Regions from separate parts of the Pseudoalteromonas sp. SWXJZ94C genome, predicted to be linked through region 3. Evidence: predicted binding sites of a transcription regulator. Region 3 holds the regulator's gene; each other region holds the start of a gene.
The links. Region 3 encodes sigma-54, which starts transcription at its own class of promoters, with help from an activator protein. Its sites were predicted from a motif close to GTTGGCACGNNNNTNGNNT; they were not measured.

Region 1 (3,287 bases), on a different contig from region 3:
TGCCACTGACGACGACTTAAGTGACATATCGGTTACCGAAAACAATAATAACATAGAAGCCGGTTTAAATAGCTTTATTACAAGTTACAACGAGCTGTTAGAGCTTAGTAATAGCCTGGGTTCATCAGGTGAAGGCGGTGCTGGAGTCATGGCTGGGGATTCACTACTTCGTGGTGTTATGTCAAAGCTGCGTAGTGAAATAACAAATCCCGTTGATTTAGGTGATGGTAACTCATTATCGCTTTCGCAATTAGGTGTCGAAACAGACCGCTACGGTGTTTTAACGCTAAATACAGAAACACTCAATGAAAAAATAGCAACGGATGTAGATTTAGTTCAGCAGTTTTTTGTAGGTGACGACGATGATGGTTTTGCACAATCGTTTGACGAAAAGTTAAGCTTTTATACAGACTCAGACGGTATTATTCAAAACCGCATAGATAGCAAAACAAACCAACTTGACGACATAGATGACCAGCGTTTAAGTCTTGCCAGTAAAATGGAGTCGCTATCGTCTCGACTATACGCGCAATATAACGCGATGGATTTATTAGTAGCGAGCCTTAATAACACCAGTAGTTATGTTCAAGCTCAGCTGGAAAATATGCCTGGGGTTGTACGAGATAACTCTTAATATATAAATAGCATATAGTTTTAATAGCTAAACCAAAACATAAAAAAACCGTTATTTATAACGGTTTTTTTATGTTTACTGTTTGAGGTGATTTTTAATTGGCTGCTTTATAAGCCTTAATTGCCTTGCCAGATTTTTTTTGTTTAATAATGGCTTTAGATGACTCGTTTTTAGCGCTATTTGCTTTTACTAAAATAGTATTTATACGCAGCTGAATTAATTCTAATTGCTCTGCGCTTGGACCTTCGCTGCTTTCGCACCATTGCTTTAGTTTAGCATTTAAAGTGTCTAAAAAAGGCTGAGCTTCGCCTGCATTATCATCATTTACTAACACTTCAATGTTACTAAGCAACGTTTGTATGAGCTCAAAGTTGTTCGTTAGTGGCTGCGAAGATGTTGGCGAGTTCATAATTTACATTAAACCGCAGGGCTGCGTTGATCTAGCGGAATGTTATTCCAACCTTCTTTAATTTCTTTAACAATACTTGATACTTCAATAATTGCTTCAATATCGTTGTGTAGGTTAGCTTGCGTTAAACGGCGTTGGCAGTAATCGTAAAGTGCCAATAAATTGTTAGAAATACTAGGGTCTTGTTCTACTTCTAAATTAAGTGCGTCTTGCAGTGCACCAAATAATAAAACACAGGCCGAAATGTTCTCGCCTTTTTTTGCGATCTCTTTGCGCTCTATAAACCCTTTAGTTGCGGCTAAACGACCAATAATATTACTAAAAATTAGGTTTATTTGTTCGTAAGGTGTCATTTCGGCAATACTACTTGCACGAACTTGACTGTATTTTTTTAATGAAGCATGAGCCATGAGAAAATCCTAGATTTGAACGATAAAAATTATGTAAAAACTAATATAAAAACTTATATAAAAAAACAGTACAAAAAATCTGTATAAAAGCTTATTCAATAATGTAGCAATATTAGTGCCAAGCATTTATGACTTATTTGTTTACTTAGTTATTTATCGGCACAATCGCTTTGTACTTAAGCTAATATTAGACATTATTTACTAATAATGTCAGCTTTACTTAAATATTAAAAAAACCATTAAAATAAAGTAACTTTAATGTTAGTTAAATAATTAGTACTTAATGATTAATTCTTAAGTACCACTATTTAACTAGTCCGTCTGTTTTTTGGCGTTCATGTCAAAAAACTGCCGCTATCGCTTGCATCCATACAGAACTGGCTTACAATTTAGCTAATTAATTAAATTAGTGAAAGTACGGCTCGCTAACTATGATCTTGATTTTAGATAATAATAACAATCGCGCAATAGGTTTAAATGCATCACTCACTTTTATTGGTGAAGCAGTACAACTATTAAACGAAACAAACTTTGAACAAGAGTGTAAAAAGTATCAACAGAAAGAATGCATTGTAATTTTAGGTGCATTGCAGTCGCTTGATCACGAAAGTTTAATTAAGTGCCATCCTACATTACCATTTTTGTTAATAGGTGAAACGCTTAAACCACTACTAAGCATTGCTAATGTTGTAGGGCTTATTTGTGAGCCGTTTAATCATGATGTAACAACACAGTTACTCCACGACTGCCAGCAGTATCAACGAATGCTTCCTAGCGAGCATAAACATTCTAAACCCCATAAAACCTTTGACGGACTTGTTGGTGAAACAGACGCCGTAAAAGATGTTCGCTTTTTAATTGAGCAGGTAGCAAAAACCGATGCCAATGTTTTAATTTTAGGTGAATCGGGCACTGGTAAAGAAGTGGTTGCGCGCAATGTGCATTTACTTTCAAAAAGAATTAATGGACCGTTTGTGCCTGTTAACTGTGGTGCTATTCCGGCAGAGCTTTTAGAAAGTGAATTATTTGGTCACGAAAAAGGTGCGTTTACAGGCGCTATATCGGCTCGTAAAGGGCGATTTGAACTTGCTCAAGGCGGCACACTGTTTTTAGATGAAATAGGTGATATGCCACTGCAAATGCAAGTTAAGTTGCTGCGAGTATTGCAAGAGCGAAGCTATGAACGTGTTGGCGGTACTAAAGCGATTCAGGCTGATGTACGTGTTATTGCTGCAACGCATCGAAATCTCGAAACCATGATTGAAGAGGGCAGTTTTAGGGAGGATTTATATTATCGTTTAAATGTATTTCCTATTGAAAACCCATCACTTAGCGAACGCGCTGATGACATCCCGCTGTTATTAAAAGAGCTAATGCGCCGTGTTAACGACCAAACAGGGTCTACAGCTAAATTTACTGAACGCGCAGTTGAGAGCTTAAAAGAGCATGCGTGGCCAGGGAATATTCGTGAACTTGCTAATTTAGTGGAGCGTATGGTTATTATGTTTCCTGAAAAAGTGGTCGATATTCCTGATTTACCAAATAAATATCGTTATATTGAGGTTGAGGCATACGAGCCTGAATACCCCGAAGAGTTAATGGAAAAAGATGCCTTTAACGACATATTTAGCACCGGCTTTAGTGATTACGACGATGAGCCTGAGGCTGAATTTAATCAAACAGGTAGTGGATTATTACCAAATGATGGTATTGAGCTTAAAGATTACCTAGCTGAGCTTGAAATTAGTTTAATAACGCAAGCGTTAGAACGTTATGATTACGTAGTGGCTCGCGCAGCCGAAATATTAGGTGTACGTAGAACCACGTTGGTCGA
Region 2 (3,287 bases), on a different contig from region 3:
ACCAAGCAGCATTTCCGTATTGGTTTATAAGAAGCGAGGGAACTGGTACTTGGTATGGTAAACCAAGGCGTTGGGTACACTTTGGAGATGCGACGCAATACATTGCAATAAGCGATCACGGGGAGGGTGAAAATAGAGATTTATCAGGGCATCAAGTTGGCTTTGCGCACTTTGCCTACGTGACAAATAATTTAGATGCTACAGTACAGCGTTTACAAAAAGCCGATTTTAAAGTAGCTAAAAAAGGAAGTGAAAACCCATTTAGAAAAAACGTTTATTTTATTGACCCAGCGGGCTTCGAAATTGAATTTGTTGAATACTTAAGTGATATTCCAAGTGAGAGGAATAACGACTTATGACGCATATTAGTCGTGGATATTAAGACCGCAGCATGCGGTGCCTAATAAAGTAAATACGTGATTTATATTGTAGATATAATTTTTAACGCTAACTATTGATGCGTAGAACCACCACCTAGTTGTGCTTTTAGCTCATTAGCAAAGCTTATAAACTTTTCTTTTATAGTACGTTTTATTTTTACTTCAACCGATCCCATTACCGCTTTTCCTTCAATATGAATTGTTGGACCTTGGCGCTTGTTTAGTGAGACCGACTTATTTTCAAGGCTACTTAAAATGCAAAACATTTTAGAGACTACATTTACGTGCTCAGGTACGTAAATTTCATCACTGCCAAAAATACAGTTAACATGAATAGTTACGTTTTGATGAGCAAAAATGGCATCAGTAAAATCAAGTACAACCGATCCCATAAAGTTACTCAAATATATATTTTTTGGCACGACCCACTGACCGCTGCGCTCGTTAGAGCCTAAAATGCTGCGCAGCGTAAAGTCATCATCACTTGTTTGCTGCGCGCTGTAGTTTGGCGAAAACTGAGATTGTTTTTCAGCTTTATATTGTTGATCAGTATTAAGCGTTAAATCTTCAACCAGCATTAGTAGGGCTTTGTTGTTGGTTGCATCCATCGCATTATCTAAACGTCGTTCAAATGCATCAACAGAAATAACTCCATGGCTGTAATTATAAATTAATTGATCAATCACTTGTTCACGTACCTGTTCTATTGGACGATCTTCTAGTTTTACTGACATGGGGCATTCCTTATTATATTAACTATTGTTTATGTATAAGCAAGGCACGTACCAAATATAAAGCTTTAATTAATCAATTACTTAAGTTTTATGTATTAAAAATGTATTTGTTATATTAACGATAGATTAACCAAAACAGCAATTATCTAGCTATTTTCACTACTTGAGAAATTTTTACCGATAAGCCTGTAAATAATTACTCACAACGATCATAGTGTTTATGGTTATTATTTTTTAAGTTGTTGATATATATATTTAAATAAGGTTGGCGTGAAGTTCGCATTAGTTAAAGTGTCTTTAATCAAAAGGAGAAAGATTATGAAAACATTTAACAAATCTATTATCGCGGCTTTAGTTCTTGGTACTACGGCTATGAGTGCCCAAGCAAACAGCTGGGAAAACGAAAGTAAAGATGCTTGGATTGATGGTAAGGCAGAAACAGTGCTTCTTATGAACACTAATCTAAACAACTTTGACATTAACACTGATGTAAAAAATGGAAAGGTAGTACTTACAGGTAAAGTAAATAGCGAACTAGATAAAGAGCTTGCTGAAGAACTTGTACTTAGCCTAGACGGCGTAACCGACGTTGATAATAGCCTAACGGTTGTTAACAACATGGATGCGAAAAACACTGATAAAAGCATGATGAACGACAATGATGATAACGACCTAACCGACGCTAAAATCACAACAGTAATCACAACTCGCTTCTTATTTGACTCGGAAGTTGGCGGTACAGATATTGATGTAGATACCGACAACGGTGTAGTTACCCTAAATGGTTCTGTTAAGTCAGAAGCCGAAAAGCAGCTAGCAGTTAAAATTGCTAAAAATGCTGAAGATGTTCGTGACGTAGTAGATAAACTAGCTATCGTTGCTGAATAATTTTGCATTATGAAAACCCAGCACCGCTGGGTTTTTGCTTTTTAACACTTAACTTTACTGGAGTTTAATGATGGATATCATTCGTATCATCTTGTCTGTTTTACTACCGCCACTGGGTGTGTTTTTACAAGTTGGCTTAGGTTTACACTTTTGGCTAAATATTGTATTAACGCTGCTTGGTTATTTCCCCGGGTTAATACATGCAATTTATATTATTGCGAAAAAGTAATCCCACGCGGCTTGTTGTGTAGTCAATTAATTAAAGTGAGCTTTACCTAGCTGTACTTTAATTAATTGACTCACATAGAACACTATATTTTTAACCTTTAGTATTACTACTTAAATACAATATTTATAATGAGTGAGTAACAAGCGATAAAAGCATTACCCACACACACAAAAATGCAAGCATACCCAAGCTGTATTTAATTGATGCCCTAAGAATATCGCCTTCACGACCCGTAAGCCCCACTGCACCTGCTGCAATTGCAATAGATTGTGGCGAAATGACTTTAGCGACAGCTCCTCCCGCAGTATTTGCAGCGACTAATAATGTTGGATCGACACCTATTTTAGTTGCGGTAATCGATTGAAGCTGGGCAAATAAAGTATTGTTGTTAACAACAGAGCCGGTAATAAACACGCCAAACCAGCCAATAATCGGAGATAAAAGCGGAAACGCGATCCCAACAGCGGCCAGAGCGTTACCAATAGAGGCTGTTCCTCCCGAAAGGTTAGCAATATTCGCTAACGCAAGAATCAAAGCAATAAGCACAATTGATTGCCAAAGATCGCAGACAGTCTTACTGAATGTTTTTAGTACATCAGTTAGGTGTAATTGCTTAGTCGTAACAAAAATGATGATGATAGCAACAAGAATAGCAGTGCCAGTGGCGTTAATTGGTGTAAAAGCCCATGTTGCAGTACTTGCTTGGGTAGCACCACTTGAGACAATAACACCGGTAATTCCTGGTAGTGAAAATTTTAAAACGAGGGAGGACAATACACCTCCCTCCAAAAAAAGCGCTTTGAAAGCAGGAATGCTCCATACAAAAATTGCTGCGGTTAGAATATAAAATGGGCTCCATGCTACGAGTATTTTTTTAAAACTCTCTTTTACAGGAGTTGGCGCTGGGCTGTTATTCTCGCGGTAAATGTGTGAAGGTTTCCAAAAGCGACCTACAATAACAATCATTACCATAGCAAGGAGACCAGGAAGAATATCGGCAAGTTCAGGTCCAAGAAATATTAATAGAGAAGCTTGTGATACATTATATGTAACGCT
Region 3 (3,287 bases):
CTAAATCAAGTGGCAATGAGTCGACAGAAAGAGGGTGTAGTCGTCGCGTTTCAGAAAAACGTTTTATTAATACTTGATCTTCGCTGTCTAAATAAAACAGCGTTGGTTTAGCAAAACCAGGTAAATACTCAAAAATATCATTGAACTGTTCTTGTTCTTTTGGCAAGTTTCGAACATCAATACTCACTGCTATTTTGTCGTAGTTGTCAGAGACACTTCGCACTAGAGAAGGCAGCAGGTTTAGTGGAATATTATCTACGCAATAATAACCTAAGTCTTCAACTACGCGTAAAGCTACCGATTTTCCAGAACCTGATCGGCCACTTATGATAATTAATTCCATTTAACACCTTTTTTATTAATTATGATTGATCAACAATAACTTGGTATAGCTCTGTATCTGATTTTGCACAGCGTAACTGCTTACAAAATTCTTTGTCGTTTAGTTTATCAGCAATGGTTGCTAGAGTCTTTAAGTGCTGTTGGTTATCACCATCTGGTACGATGAGTGCAACAAAAATATCTACAGGGCGGTTATCTATCGCATCAAAGTTAATAGGTGTTTCGCTAACAAGTACTAAAGCTAAAGGTTCTTCTACGCCACTCATTCGTCCGTGAGGGATTGCAATACCTTTACCAATGCCTGTACTACCTAGTTTTTCTCTGCTTAGTAAAGCACTAAGAATATCTTGTTGAGATAAGTAAGGAAGCTTGTTGTGAGCAAGTTCGCTAATAAACTCTAAAATTCTTTTTTTACTATTAAAAAGGACCGCAGCTTTGCTGCAGTCCTGACATATAAGTGAACTTAATTTCATAATATTAGTGTCGAGCAAGCTTCTCTTTGTGTTTGATAACTTGTCGATCGAGCTTGTCAATCAACGAGTCAATGGCGGCATACATATCTTGATGTTCAGTAGAGGCAAATAATTCTGCACCACTGACATGAATTGTTGCTTCTGCTTTTTGGTTTAATTTTTCTACATCGAGAATGACATGAACATTATTAATATGATCAGAGTGCCTTTCTAGCTTCGCAAATTTAGTGTTTACATAGTCTTTTAGTGAATCGGTTACTTCTACGTGACGACCAGTTAAGTTTAGTTGCATAAGCGTTACCCTCTTTGTTTTTGCGTCTTAAATCAGACTTTTTCGCTGATTTGACGGTGGAATAGCCAGAGATTCGCGGTACTTTGCGATCGTGCGTCTAGCTACTTTAATTCCCTGCTCAGCCAATATATCCGCTATCTTGCTATCACTCAATGGTTTTGCTGAGTTTTCTGCTGCGATTAATTTTCTAATCAGAGCGCGTATTGCCGTAGATGAACATTCGCCACCATTTTCGGTGCTTACATGGCTTGAGAAAAAGTATTTTAACTCAAATATTCCACGTGGCGTGTGCATATACTTTTGGGTTGTTACGCGAGAAATAGTCGACTCGTGCATTTCTACCATTTCAGCAACATCATTTAAAACCATTGGTTTCATGGCTTCTGGACCGTGTTCAAAAAAGCCTTGTTGTTGCTTAACAATACAATTTGTTACTTTTAACAATGTGTCGTTTCTGCTTTCTAGGCTTTTAATAAACCATTTTGCTTCTTGTAAGTGTGAGCGAATAAATTGGCTATCACCACTAGATTTAACGGTACGAGACATTGCAGCATATTGGCTGTTTACTCTTATTTTAGGCATGCTATCTGGGTTTAATTCTACAACCCAGCGACCTTTAATTTTTTTAACCGACACATCAGGAATAACATACTCAGACTCTTCTCTAACAATCGTATCAGCGGGTTTAGGGCTGAGAGTATGTATTAGTGTCATTACTTCTTTAAGCTCTTCTTCTTTGAGCTTAGTTTTTTTCATTAATGTACGATAGTCACGAGCAGCTAATAAATCAATATGCTCGGTTAAGATCATTTTTGTTTCATTAATGTAAGGTGTTTCTTTATCAAACTGGTTAAGCTGAATACACAAGCACTCTTGTAAACTACGTGCAGCAATACCGACCGGATCAAACAGTTGGATACGCTTTAAAACGGCTTCAATTTCGTCAAGTTCGACTTCGTTATCATCTTCGTTTTCTTGATTGAAGCTCTCTAAAATTTCTTCACAGCTAAGTGTTAAAATACCAGAATCATCTACGGCTTCAACAATAGCGATTGCAATAGCTTCATCAGTAGGGCTAAAAGGCGTTAATTGTAACTGCCACATTAGGTACTCATGAAGTGTTTCGGTTGAAGCACCTTGGTATATTGACTCGTCCTCAGGCATTGGTCCTGATGACGATGCAGGCGCAGCACTCATGTACTCATCCCAGCTAACATCCATAGCCATGTCGTCACTTACTGTATCTTTAGCAAGTGCTTCACCACTATCTTGTTCGTATTCGCTAGGAGCATCATCTGCAGATGCGCTAACAGTAACGTCATCGTTATCAGCTTTTTGCTCATTTTTGCCAGCAGAATCTTCTGCGTAGTCGTTTTCTTCAACTTCTAGCAGCGGGTTGCTATCAAGAGCTTCTTGTATTTCTTGCTGGAGATCCAATGTACTGAGTTGCAACAAACGAATTGCTTGTTGCAGCTGTGGTGTCATTGTAAGTTGCTGGCCCATGCGCAGCTGTAATGATTGCCTCATTTATCTCTAACAATCCTTTTATGTTGTTATAATTAATACTAGCAGATGCTCAAAGACATGGCGTTAATGTTACAGCCTAAATTGCTCGCCTAAGTAAACATCGCGTACTGTTTTATCGTTTAATACGTGTTCAGGAGTGCCAGATGCAATTAGCTCCCCATGAGAAACAATGTAGGCTTTTTCACAAACATCAAGGGTTTCTCTTACGTTATGATCGGTAATTAATACACCAATCCCACGGTTTTTAAGATGTTCTATTATTTTCTTAATATCTAATACTGAAATTGGGTCTACACCAGCAAAAGGTTCATCTAGCAATATAAACTTAGGATCGGCGGCAAGTGCACGTGCTATTTCTACACGGCGACGTTCACCACCGGATAAAGCCATACCTTGGCTATCACGAATATGCTGAATGCTAAATTCATCCAATAGATTATTTAATGTGTCTTCTCGAGCTTGTTTATTTAACGATTTACGCGTTTCTAAAATAGCCATTAAGTTTTGGTAAACAGTCAGTTTTCTAAATATTGACGATTCTTGTGGTAAATACCCTATCCCTAATCTAGCACGACTATGCATAGGTAAAAGAGTAATATCGTTATCATCGATGGATATTTTACCTTTGTCGCTAGGTACAAGTCCTACAATCA

Region 1: the regulator sigma-54 is predicted to act here: its motif matches at 1,558-1,576, upstream of fliS (flagellar export chaperone FliS).
Region 2: the regulator sigma-54 is predicted to act here: its motif matches at 1,379-1,397, upstream of I6F65_RS04540 (BON domain-containing protein).

Annotation. Positions count from the first base shown of each region.
Region 1 covers NZ_JADYXF010000009.1:86,139-89,425, reverse strand. The annotation lists gene fliD (flagellar filament capping protein FliD) at 1-634, shown strand, start outside; gene I6F65_RS05810 (hypothetical protein) at 729-1,043, opposite strand; gene fliS (flagellar export chaperone FliS) at 1,052-1,453, opposite strand; gene I6F65_RS05800 (sigma-54-dependent Fis family transcriptional regulator) at 1,885-3,287, shown strand, end outside.
Region 2 covers NZ_JADYXF010000007.1:79,366-82,652, forward strand. The annotation lists gene I6F65_RS04530 (VOC family protein) at 1-359, shown strand, start outside; gene I6F65_RS04535 (LiaF domain-containing protein) at 452-1,114, opposite strand; gene I6F65_RS04540 (BON domain-containing protein) at 1,433-2,002, shown strand; gene I6F65_RS04545 (YqaE/Pmp3 family membrane protein) at 2,073-2,231, shown strand; gene I6F65_RS04550 (L-lactate permease) at 2,355-3,287, opposite strand, start outside.
Region 3 covers NZ_JADYXF010000045.1:11,077-14,363, forward strand. The annotation lists gene rapZ (RNase adapter RapZ) at 1-343, opposite strand, end outside; gene ptsN (PTS IIA-like nitrogen regulatory protein PtsN) at 363-815, opposite strand; gene hpf (ribosome hibernation promoting factor) at 820-1,107, opposite strand; gene I6F65_RS17190 (RNA polymerase factor sigma-54) at 1,135-2,634, opposite strand; gene lptB (LPS export ABC transporter ATP-binding protein) at 2,704-3,287, opposite strand, start outside.